DNA from 2 places in the Klebsiella terrigena genome. Region 2 is predicted to be linked to the other one. Evidence: predicted binding sites of a transcription regulator. Region 2 holds the regulator's gene; the other holds the start of a gene.
What was found. Region 2 encodes PhoB, which activates phosphate uptake and scavenging genes when phosphate is short. Its sites were predicted from a motif close to CTGTCATAAAACTGNCNNAT; they were not measured.
Positions count from the first base shown of each region.

Region 1 (5,481 bases), 2.0 Mb from region 2:
CTGGCAATTGAAGTCAACGTGGCCGCGAAAGATGCCGCATCGGCGAAAAAACAGGCCGACGATCGCGTTGCGCAATACCTCTCTTTCCTCGAAAAGAACGGCATTGCCAAGAAGGATATCAACTCCGCGAACCTGCGCACCCAGCCTGACTATGATTACCAGAACGGTAAAAGCATCCTGAAGGGCTATCGCGCCGTGCGCACCGTCGAAGTGACGTTGCGCCAGCTGGACAAGCTTAACGGCCTGCTGGACGGCGCGCTGAAGGCCGGCCTGAACGAAGTTCGCTCGGTATCCTTGGGCGTTGCGCAACCGGATGCCTATAAAGATAAGGCGCGCAAGGCGGCCATCGATGACGCCGTACACCAGGCGCAGGAGCTGGCTGCCGGTTTCCACGGCAAGCTGGGCCCGGTTTATAGCGTGCGCTACCACGTCTCGAACTATCAGCCGAGCCCGATGGTGCGCATGATGAAAGCCGCCGATGCCGCGCCGGTTTCCGCCCAGGAAACCTACGAGCAGGCGACAATCCAGTTTGACGATCAGGTGGATGTGGTCTTTGAGCTGCAGCCAACCCAGCCGGCTCAACCGGCGGCGCCGGAGAAACCGGCCGCAGCGGCGCAGTAAGCCAGATGCAAAAAAGCCCCTTCAGCTGAAGGGGCTTTTTTTATGCCCGAGGTTTAGTCCTGGCGCAGCACCTTGTGCCCGTAGGCAATCAGCGCATCGGTGACCCGGCGCATCATCCGGCTTTCCGGCGCGAAGCGATGCCAGTAGAGCATCCGGCGCTGGAACAGGCCCGGCGTCAAATCGATAAGCTCGCCGCTGTTGAGCTCCTTTTCGATCTGCAGATGCGGGATCATACAGCAGGTGGTGCCCTGACGGGCGAGCTGCACAAAGGCTTCCGATGAGTTAACGATATGGCAAGGCACGCTGCCCGGCGGCAAATCGAAGTTCTGCTGCAAAAAAGCCTGATGCATGTCGTCGAGATGATCGAAAGCGACTACCGGCGCTTTGAGCAGCGCCGAGCGGGTTACGCCGTTGGGAAAATAGCGTTGCGCAAACTCTTTCGAGGCGACAAACAGGTAGTCCAGCGCCCCGAGCTGATCGACCAGGCAGCTTGGCAGCGCCTGCGGCTGGATACTGACCGCCCCGACCACCTCACCGCGGCGCAGGCGCTCCTGGGTGCGGGTTTCGTCTTCCACCTGCAGATTCAGGCGAATAGGGGAGTCGGAAAGCACGCTGGAGAGCGCCGGCAGCAGCCAGGTCGCCAGGCTGTCGGCGTTCACCGCCAGCGACAGCAGCAGCGGCGTCGAGCCGGTTTGCTCATCGCCCAGCCACTCCTCTTCCAGCAGCTCAACCTGGCGCAGCAGGGCCAGCAGCTTCTGCCCCTGCTCGGTAGGACGCGGCGGTACGGTACGCACCAGCAGCGGCTGGCCGAACATGTTTTCCAGCTGTTTAATACGCTGAGAGACGGCGGACTGTGTAATGCATAGCTTCTGCGCGGCGCGCTCAAACCCACGTTCTCTTATCACCGCGTCCAGCGCTTGTAGTGTTCTGTAGTCCGGTCGTTTCATTGCTCTGGCGTACCCCCATAACTTTTCATTAACTTGCACTATGACATAAATTTCTTTTTGATGAAGACGAAAATAGTCTGCTCAGTTGTGTGATCCCCGTCGCAGGGACAATAACACCCCTGATGTTCTATAATGCGCCTCAGGTATTCACATCTCGGACCATAATCATGACGCAAGATGAACTGAAGAAAGCAGTAGGCTGGGCGGCATTGCAGTATGTTCAGCCGGGCACCATCGTGGGTGTCGGCACCGGCTCCACGGCCGCGCATTTTATTGATGCACTGGGCACAATGAAAGGGCAGATTGAGGGTGCGGTTTCCAGCTCCGATGCCTCCACCGAAAAGCTGAAGGGCCTGGGCATTCCGGTTTTCGATCTCAATAGCGTCGACCGTTTAGGTATTTACGTAGACGGTGCGGATGAGATCAACGGCCATATGCAGATGATTAAAGGCGGCGGCGCGGCGCTGACCCGCGAGAAGATTATCGCCTCGGTCGCGGACAAGTTTATCTGCATCGCCGACGCCTCAAAGCAGGTCGATATCCTCGGCAAATTCCCGCTGCCGGTAGAAGTTATTCCTATGGCTCGTAGCGCCGTGGCGCGTGAGCTGGTGAAGCTGGGTGGCCGCCCGGAGTACCGTCAGGGCGTGATTACCGACAACGGTAACGTCATTCTCGATGTTTTCGGCCTCGAGATCCTCGACGCTATCGCGCTGGAAAATGCCATTAACGGTATTCCTGGCGTCGTGACGGTGGGTCTGTTCGCCAACCGTGGCGCCGATGTCGCGCTGATCGGCACCGCCGATGGTGTTAAAACCATCGTAAAATAATCCGTTCGGAGGGAGCGAATCGCTCCCTCGCAAATATTTTTTCTCCAGGCTGAATTTGGTGACTTCTGTCACATTTATGCAACTAGCCTGAGTAACAATCTACCTTTCTTTCCCTTTCTGGTTTTTTGTCCTGCTATTTCCCTCTGTGTGATATTTCTTCAGGACGTCGACGCAAACGTTCATATTGCTGCGATAGTTTTTTTTGATATGTTGCTGGGATGAAGTGTCGTTCCACACGACATCAGATAAGACAAAAACAGGACGGGGAAATGGCTAAGGTATCACTGGAAAAAGACAAGATTAAGTTTCTGCTGGTTGAAGGTGTGCATCAAAAGGCGGTGGATAACCTCCGCGCTGCAGGCTATACCAACATTGAATTTCACAAAGGCGCGCTCGATAGCGAAGCGCTGAAAGCATCGATCCGTGATGCCCATTTCATTGGCCTGCGCTCCCGTACTCACCTGACGGAAGAGATTTTCGCTGCTGCAGAAAAGCTGGTCGCCGTTGGCTGCTTCTGTATCGGTACTAACCAGGTCGATTTGAACGCGGCAGCCAAACGCGGTATCCCCGTCTTTAACGCCCCGTTTTCTAACACCCGCTCCGTTGCCGAACTGGTCATTGGTGAGCTGCTGCTGATGCTGCGCGGCGTCCCTGAAGCTAACGCCAAAGCGCACCGCGGCGTGTGGAACAAACTGGCGGTTGGCAGCTTTGAAGCGCGCGGCAAAAAGCTCGGTATTATCGGCTACGGCCATATCGGTACGCAGCTGGGCATTCTGGCCGAATCGCTGGGGATGCACGTCTATTTCTATGATATTGAAAGTAAACTTACGCTTGGTAACGCCACTCAGGTGCAGCATCTCTCCGACCTGCTGAACATGAGCGACGTGGTGAGCCTGCACGTGCCGGAAAATGCCTCCACCAAAAATATGATGGGTGCGGAAGAGCTGGCGCTGATGAAGCCTGGTGCGCTGCTGATCAACGCCTCTCGCGGCACTGTGGTCGATATCCCGGCCCTCTGCGATGCGCTGGCGAGCAAGCACCTGGCGGGCGCGGCCATTGACGTCTTCCCGACCGAACCGGCCACCAACAGCGATCCGTTCACCTCGCCGCTGTGCGAGTTCGACAACGTGATCCTGACGCCGCATATCGGGGGTTCTACCCAGGAAGCGCAGGAAAATATCGGTCTGGAAGTGGCGGGCAAGCTGGCGAAGTACTCCGACAACGGCTCAACCCTTTCCGCGGTAAACTTCCCGGAAGTGTCGCTGCCGCTGCACGGCGGTCGCCGTCTGCTGCATATCCACGAAAACCGTCCTGGCGTACTGACCGCCATCAACCAGATCTTTGCCGCTCAGAGCATCAACATCGCGGCGCAGTATCTACAAACCACCCCGCAGATGGGCTATGTGGTTATCGATATTGAAGCCGAAGAGGATGTGGCGCAGCAGGCACTGCTGGCGATGAAGGCGATCCCGGGCACTATCCGCGCGCGTCTGTTGTTCTGATTCATATCGAGGATCCCTGCGGGGATCCCTTTAACCTATGCATAAATCACTACTGAATACCGGCGTTCTCCTCCTGCTGCTGATCCTTGCATGGACGGGATGGGGAACTCACGACCGCCTGACGTGGCTGATGGAAGTGACGCCGGTCATTATCATCGTTCCGCTGCTGCTGGCAACGCGTTCGCGCTATCCGCTCACCCCGCTCCTGTACACGCTTATCTTCTTTCACGCCATCATTCTGATGGTCGGCGGGATGTATACCTACGCCAAAGTGCCGATTGGTTTTGACGTGCAGGCGTGGCTTAACCTAAGCCGCAATCCGTACGATAAGCTCGGCCACTTTTTTCAGGGGCTGGTGCCGGCGCTGGCGGCGCGGGAAATCCTTATTCGCGGCGGCTACGTCCGCGGGCGCAAGATGCTGTCATTTTTGGTGTGCTGCATCGCGCTGGCCATCAGCGCGACCTACGAGCTGATTGAATGGTGGGCGGCGCTGGCGATGGGGCAGGGGGCGGACGATTTTCTCGGCACCCAGGGCGACCCGTGGGACACCCAGTCGGATATGTTCTGTGCGCTGCTGGGATCGCTGGCGACTCTCTTCCTGCTAAGCGGCCGGCATAACCGGCAGCTGAAGACGCTCGGCTACCAATAACCTACGCCCACTGCCACAGCTTTGAGGGCGTGATCACCGCGGGCAGCGGGATATCCCACTGCTCCGTCGGCAGTACGTCAACCTGCTGGCAATCGTGGGCATAGCCGACGGGCTGCAGAGGATACTGGCGCCAGTTTTGCAGCGTCCTGTCGTAAAATCCCCCACCCATTCCCAGACGCTGGCCGAGCGCATCAAAGGCCACCAGCGGCGTAATCAGCACATCCAGCTGCGACAGCGGCAGCACGTCGCGCACGTCGAGCTTTGGCTCGTGGATTTTCAGGCGGTTTATCACCAGTTCGCTTTGCGGATGGTAGTGTAAAAACAGCAGGTTTCCCGGACTGAAAGGGTGGAGCACGGGGAGATAGACGCGTTTTCCCGCCCGCCACAGCTGCTCAATCAGCGGTCGGGTATCCAACTCGCCGTCGAAGGAAAGAAACAGCGCCACGGTTCGCGCGAGGGTCACCGGCGGATAGGCCATCATGCGGTTCGCACCCAGCGCGGCAAAACTGGCCTGCTGTTCAGGCGTCAGCGTGCGTCGAAGCTGGCGGATGTGCTGGCGAATCTGCTGTCGGGTTGAGCGGGTATCAGAAATTTGGGTCATGAAAGATCGCCTGATCTGGCATTATCACGTCACGACGTGAGCCGGTTATGCATGTAGGCGTAGTGTAATACAGAGTAGGTGTAATGCTGAATGTGAAGTGGTGCGAATGAAGCGCTAAAGAAGGGAATCTCCGAGATGCCGCCGCAGGCTGTAACCCTTGAACCCTTGGTTCAAGGTGAATGCGTCGTCACAGTTTTAAGGCTTCTCGGACGAACCGAGCATGCTCACCAACCGTGGAGCGCCACATTCTTGTGGTATGAAATATCGGCTCAGGGGACTGGCCCGCTTGCAAACATCTCAGAGAAATTTTGTTCTTGCGATTACTCTAACACAG
Region 1 covers NZ_CP050508.1:833,838-839,318, forward strand. The annotation lists gene HCK03_RS04045 (oxidative stress defense protein) at 1-621, shown strand, start outside; gene argP (DNA-binding transcriptional regulator ArgP) at 675-1,568, opposite strand; gene rpiA (ribose-5-phosphate isomerase RpiA) at 1,736-2,395, shown strand; gene serA (phosphoglycerate dehydrogenase) at 2,665-3,897, shown strand; gene HCK03_RS04070 (DUF2238 domain-containing protein) at 3,935-4,546, shown strand; gene HCK03_RS04075 (5-formyltetrahydrofolate cyclo-ligase) at 4,548-5,147, opposite strand; RNA gene ssrS (6S RNA) at 5,271-5,454, opposite strand.
Region 1: the regulator PhoB is predicted to act here: its motif matches at 2,459-2,478, upstream of serA (phosphoglycerate dehydrogenase).

Region 2 (5,481 bases):
CCAGTGCGGAACCGTCGGGAACCAGACGCCCATATAGATGCCGAAGGCCGTCACGTCGGCGATGGCGACAATCAGAATTTCAAAGCAGTAGGTCCAGCCGGTGATATAGCCCGCCAGCGGGCCGAGATAGTCCTGCGCGTAGCGTGAAAATGAGCTGGCGGCGGGGTTATGCACCGACATCTCGCCCAGCGCGCGCATAATAATGTACGCCGCCACGCCGCCGATAATATAGGCCAGCAGCACGCTCGGGCCGGCCATTTTAATCGCATCGGCCGAACCATAGAACAGGCCGGTACCAATTGCCGAACCCAGCGCCATAAAGCGGATATGCCGGGTACTTAGCCCGCGCTTAAGTTTGTTACTACTTTCCATCGTATTCCATGCCGTTTTTCTCCTTTAGCCTTCGTCGGGCGAAGATCAAAAGAGGATTACCTGAAAAACAAAAAACCACGGGACCTGAAGTCCCGTGGTTTAACACTGATTTTTAAACGTCGGCTAGTGCGCGCTGGATGTCACCTGACGCCCTGCGGCGCGATCCCAAACCACCGCCAGAACCACCATCACGGCAGTCGGCATGAGCCAGGCCAGACCCTGCTCTGCCAAAGGCAGGCGCGCGGTCCACGCCGGCAGCATATCGGCAAAGGCCGACGTTTTAATGCCGTCAATGATACCAAACATCAGGCTGATAAACATGGCCGGCGCAATAACGCGGGACGAATTATGCCACCAGTTGCGGGTAAAGCTTAATACCACCAGTGCGATACACGGCGGATAGATAGCCGTCAGCACCGGGATCGAAATCTGAATCAGGTGGCTCAGCCCGAGGTTGGAGACCGCCATCGAGAAGATGCCGAGAATAAACACCAGCGAGCGGTAGGAGAACGGCAGGTACTGGGCGAAAAATTCCGCACAGGCGCAGGTCAGGCCAACCGCGGTCACCAGGCAGGCAATGAAAATCAGCGCCGCCAGCATAAAGCTTCCCGCGCCACCGAAGGTGTGCTGGACGTACGAGTGCAGAATGGCCGCGCCGTTAGCCGACTGATCGACCAGGGTCGCGCTGTCGGAGCCGAGGCGGAACAGGGCCAGGTACAGCAACGTCAGGCCAACGCCTGCCATCAGGCCGGCCCACACGGTATAGCGGGTCAGCAGGCGCGCTTCGCTGACGCCACGAGAGCGGGCGGCGTTAACAATGACGATCCCGAAGACCATCGCGCCGAGGGTGTCCATCGTCAGATAGCCGTTGACGAAGCCGTTTGAGAACGGCGCGGTGCGGTAGGCCTCCAGCGCGTTGCTGATCGGGCCTGCCGGCCAAATAATCGCCGCGACGGCGAGAATAATCAGGGCAATGATTTTCAGCGGAGCGAGGAAATTGCCGACGGTATCCAGCAGCTTGCCGGGATATAACGAAACGAGGATCACCAGGGCGAAATAGATGACGCTATAAATCAGCAGCGGCATCGCGCCGTCGCCGGTCAGCGGGGCAATCCCCACTTCAAAGGAGACCGTCGCGGTACGCGGAGTCGCGAACAGCGGTCCTACCGCCAGGTAGCAGACGACGGCCAGCAGAATCCCCGCCACTTTGCCAATCGGGGTGCTCAGGCTTTCAACGCCGCCGCCGACTTTCGCCAGCGCCACGACCGTCAGCACCGGTAAACCCACGGCGGTGATCAGAAAGCCGATAGCGGCGGTCCAAACGTGTTCACCAGCCTGTAAACCAACCATTGGGGGGAAGATGATGTTGCCTGCACCGACGAACAGCGCGAAGGTCATAAAGCCCAACGCTATGATGTCGCGAGATTTTAACTGATGGGTCATAAATTCATACTGCCTGTGGATGTGGTGGTGTTAAACGGAAAAATACCGTGCCTTCCCTTAGGGATGATACAGCGGCTATTGCCGGAAACTCAGCGAGATATGCTCCCGAAGCGGCGTGGGAAAGAATTGTTTTTTGAAATACCACGCAAAAGCAGTCTGTCTACGACTGCATGGGGCGCAATTTAAACGCTTATAACGTTTTAAAGCAAGGCGGGATCGTAAAAGCAGATGATTATGCTAAGTCTACAATTTCAACCAGCGTTATTAACCATAATGAAGGAAAACATGTGGCTAATCATGCGAACAAAAAAGCAGCAGACGTTCGTTAATTACGCAGCTGAAAATTGACTGCAAACGAAAATGACCAGCCGGAGCTGGTCATTGACAAGTTATGTTGACAGCGCGGGGCCTAGTCGCTTTTTTTGGCAATTAAACGTTCCGGCAGCAGGAAGCTAAACCGCGTTCCTTTACCGGGCGTGCTCTCAATATCCAGCCGGCTGTCGTGATGGTTGACCGCATGCTTAACGATAGCCAGCCCCAGGCCGCTGCCCCCGGTTTGCCGCGAGCGCGCTTTATCCACGCGATAGAAGCGCTCGGTCAGCCGCGGAATATGCTCGGGCGCGATCCCCGGGCCGTTATCCTCAACGCTAAACAGCGCGCCGTGCGGCGCTTTCTGCCAGCTGACGGTAATTTCCGTTCCCTCCGGCGTATGGTTGACCGCGTTATACACCAGATTCGAGATCGCGCTGCGCAGCTGCTCATCGTTACCGAGCACCTGCAGCGACTCATCGACCACAAAGTGCAGGGTATGCTTTTTCTGGCTGAGCGTTTGCGCCTCACGCTCGACAACCCGCAGCATCATCGGCACGTCAATTTTGTCGTTCATCGCCAGAACCGGGGCCGCTTCAATACGCGACAGGGTCAGCAGCTGTTTAACCAATCCCTCCATACGCTGAGTTTGCTCGCGCATGGTATGCAGGGCCTTTTCCCGCGTCATCCCTTCCAGCACCTGCTCCTGCATCATCTCCAGATACCCCTGCAGCACCGTTAGCGGCGTGCGCAGCTCGTGGCTAACGTTGGCGAAAAAGTTGCGCCTGGCGCCTTCAAGCTGGTGCATCTGCGTCACGTCGCGCGCCACCATCAGCATCTGCTTATCGCTGTAGGGCATCACGCGGATTTCCAGATGACGGGCGTTATTAAGGATCAGATTAAGCGGTTTGCTGAAATCTTTGCTTTTGAGGTAGTTGGCAAATTCAGGATAGCGCAGGAGGTTAAGGATATTTTGTCCGCTGTCGTCCGGCCAGCGCAGATTGAGGATCTGCTGTGCCAGGCCGTTACACCAGAAGATCGCCCCCTCCTCAGTGGTCAGCACCACCGCGTCGGGCAGCGATTCCGCCCCGCTGCGAAAGCGTTTGATCAGGCTGCCCAGCTCGCGTCGGCGTTTTTTATTACGCATCTGCATCTGGTGGAGGCCGTACAGCAGAGGTTCCCAGCTGCCGCTCCCCGGCGGTGGCGTCATGCTGCGGTCCACCCACAGCCACCACGAAAGACGTAATAAATTCCAGAAATGCCAGATAAGAAGTCCGGTCACCGCCGCCAGTAAGAACCACGGCAAATGACCAAATAGCGCCCCGAGAATCAGGGCCGGGATACAAGATAAGAAAAGCTCAAGCGCCAGCCTTTTCCATGACAGCCGTTCCAGCACGGTTCACACTCCTGTCGACATTCAGAAACGGGCGGAGAAACGATATCCCGTGCCGCGAACCGTTTGTACCATCCGGTCATGGCCACTGTGTTCCAGCGCTTTACGCAGACGGCGAATATGCACGTCTACCGTTCGGTCTTCTACATACACGTTGGTTCCCCAGACGTGATTCAGCAGCTGCTCGCGGCTGTATACGCGTTCCGGATGGGTCATAAAGAAGTGTAATAACTTAAACTCGGTCGGTCCCATGTCCAGCGGGTTTTCGCCGGTCATCACGCGATGGGAGGAGGGATCGAGGCTCAGCCCCTGCATTTCAATCACCTCTTCCACCGCCATCGGGGAAATGCGCCGCATCACGGCTTTGATTCGCGCCACCAGCTCTTTCGGCGAGAAAGGCTTGGTGATGTAATCGTCGGCGCCGGTCTCGAGGCCGCGAACGCGATCTTCCTCTTCACCGCGAGCGGTCAGCATCACCACCGGAATATCGCGGGTCATCGCCTCACGCTTAAGCTGCTTAATAAACTGCAGGCCCGAACCACCCGGCAGCATCCAGTCAAGGAGAATCAGATCGGGCCAGGGTTCATTGAGCTGGTTCACCGCGCTGTCAAAATCTTCCGCCTCGACGGGCTGAAAGCCGTTTTGTTCCAGAACAAAGCAGACCATTTCGCGGATTGGAGCTTCATCTTCAACGACCAGAATTCTTCTCGCCATTATTTACCCTGTATTTTTTAGCCATCAGTATAGAGTGCGGCGCCATTATGCGTCAGTTTTGTGACAGATTTATGAAAAAAATGGTCGCCTGACGATCGAGGATTTTGAATTATGACACGCACTTAACTCCCCCTGCGTCGATGGTATAATGGCGGCAACGCTCTTAGGCAACGGAATATTTATGCGCATCATTCACACCTCTGACTGGCATCTCGGGCAAAACTTTTACAGCAAAAGCCGCGCCGCTGAGCATGCGGCCTTTCTCGACTGGCTGCTGGCCAGCGCGCAGGCTCACGAGGTCGATGCCATTATTGTCGCCGGCGATATCTTTGATACCGGCTCGCCGCCGAGCTACGCCCGCGAGCTCTATAACCACTTCGTGGTTCAGCTCCAGCAAACCGGCTGTCGGCTGGTGGTGCTGGCGGGCAACCATGATTCGGTTGCCACGCTGAATGAATCGCGCGACATCCTGGCCTTTTTAAAAACCACGGTCGTGGCGAACGCCGGCCATGCCCCCTTCGTTCTGCCGCTGCGCGACGGCTCGCCGGGGGCGATATTCTGCCCGGTCCCCTTCCTGCGCCCGCGCGAGCTGGTCACCAGCCAGGCCGGACACTCCAGCGGTGAAAAGCAGCAGCTGCTGCTCACCGCCATCAGCGACTACTATCAGCAGCAGTACCGGCAGGCCTGCGACCTGCGCGGCGACCGGCCGCTGCCGATTATCGCCAGCGGCCACCTGACCACCGTCGGCGCCAGCAAAAGCGACGCGGTGCGCGAAATCTACATCGGCACCCTCGATGCCTTCCCGGCCAGCCGTTTTCCTCCCGTCGACTATATCGCGCTGGGCCATATCCACCGGGCGCAGATCGTCGGCGGCTGCGAGCATATACGCTACAGCGGCTCGCCAATCTCCCTGAGCTTTGATGAGACCGGGAAAAGTAAAAGCGTCAATCTGGTGACCTTTACCGACGGACGACTGACGGACGTTAGCCCGCTGACGGTGCCGATAGTTCAGCCGCTGGCGGTGCTAAAGGGCGATTTCGCCAGCATCAGCGAACAGCTTGACCGATGGCAGGACAGCGCGGAACTGCCCGCCGCCTGGCTGGATATTGAAATCACCAGCGATGAATATCTGCACGATATTCAGCGCCAGATCCAGGCCCGCTGCGAAGCGCTGCCGGTGGAAGTGCTGCTGGTGCGCCGCAGCCGCGCCCAGCGCGAGCGCATTCTGGCCGGCGAGCGGCGGGAAACCC
Region 2 covers NZ_CP050508.1:4,461,854-4,467,334, forward strand. The annotation lists gene proY (proline-specific permease ProY) at 1-372, opposite strand, end outside; gene brnQ (branched-chain amino acid transporter carrier protein BrnQ) at 496-1,815, opposite strand; gene phoR (phosphate regulon sensor histidine kinase PhoR) at 2,225-3,520, opposite strand; gene phoB (phosphate response regulator transcription factor PhoB) at 3,542-4,231, opposite strand; gene sbcD (exonuclease subunit SbcD) at 4,413-5,481, shown strand, end outside.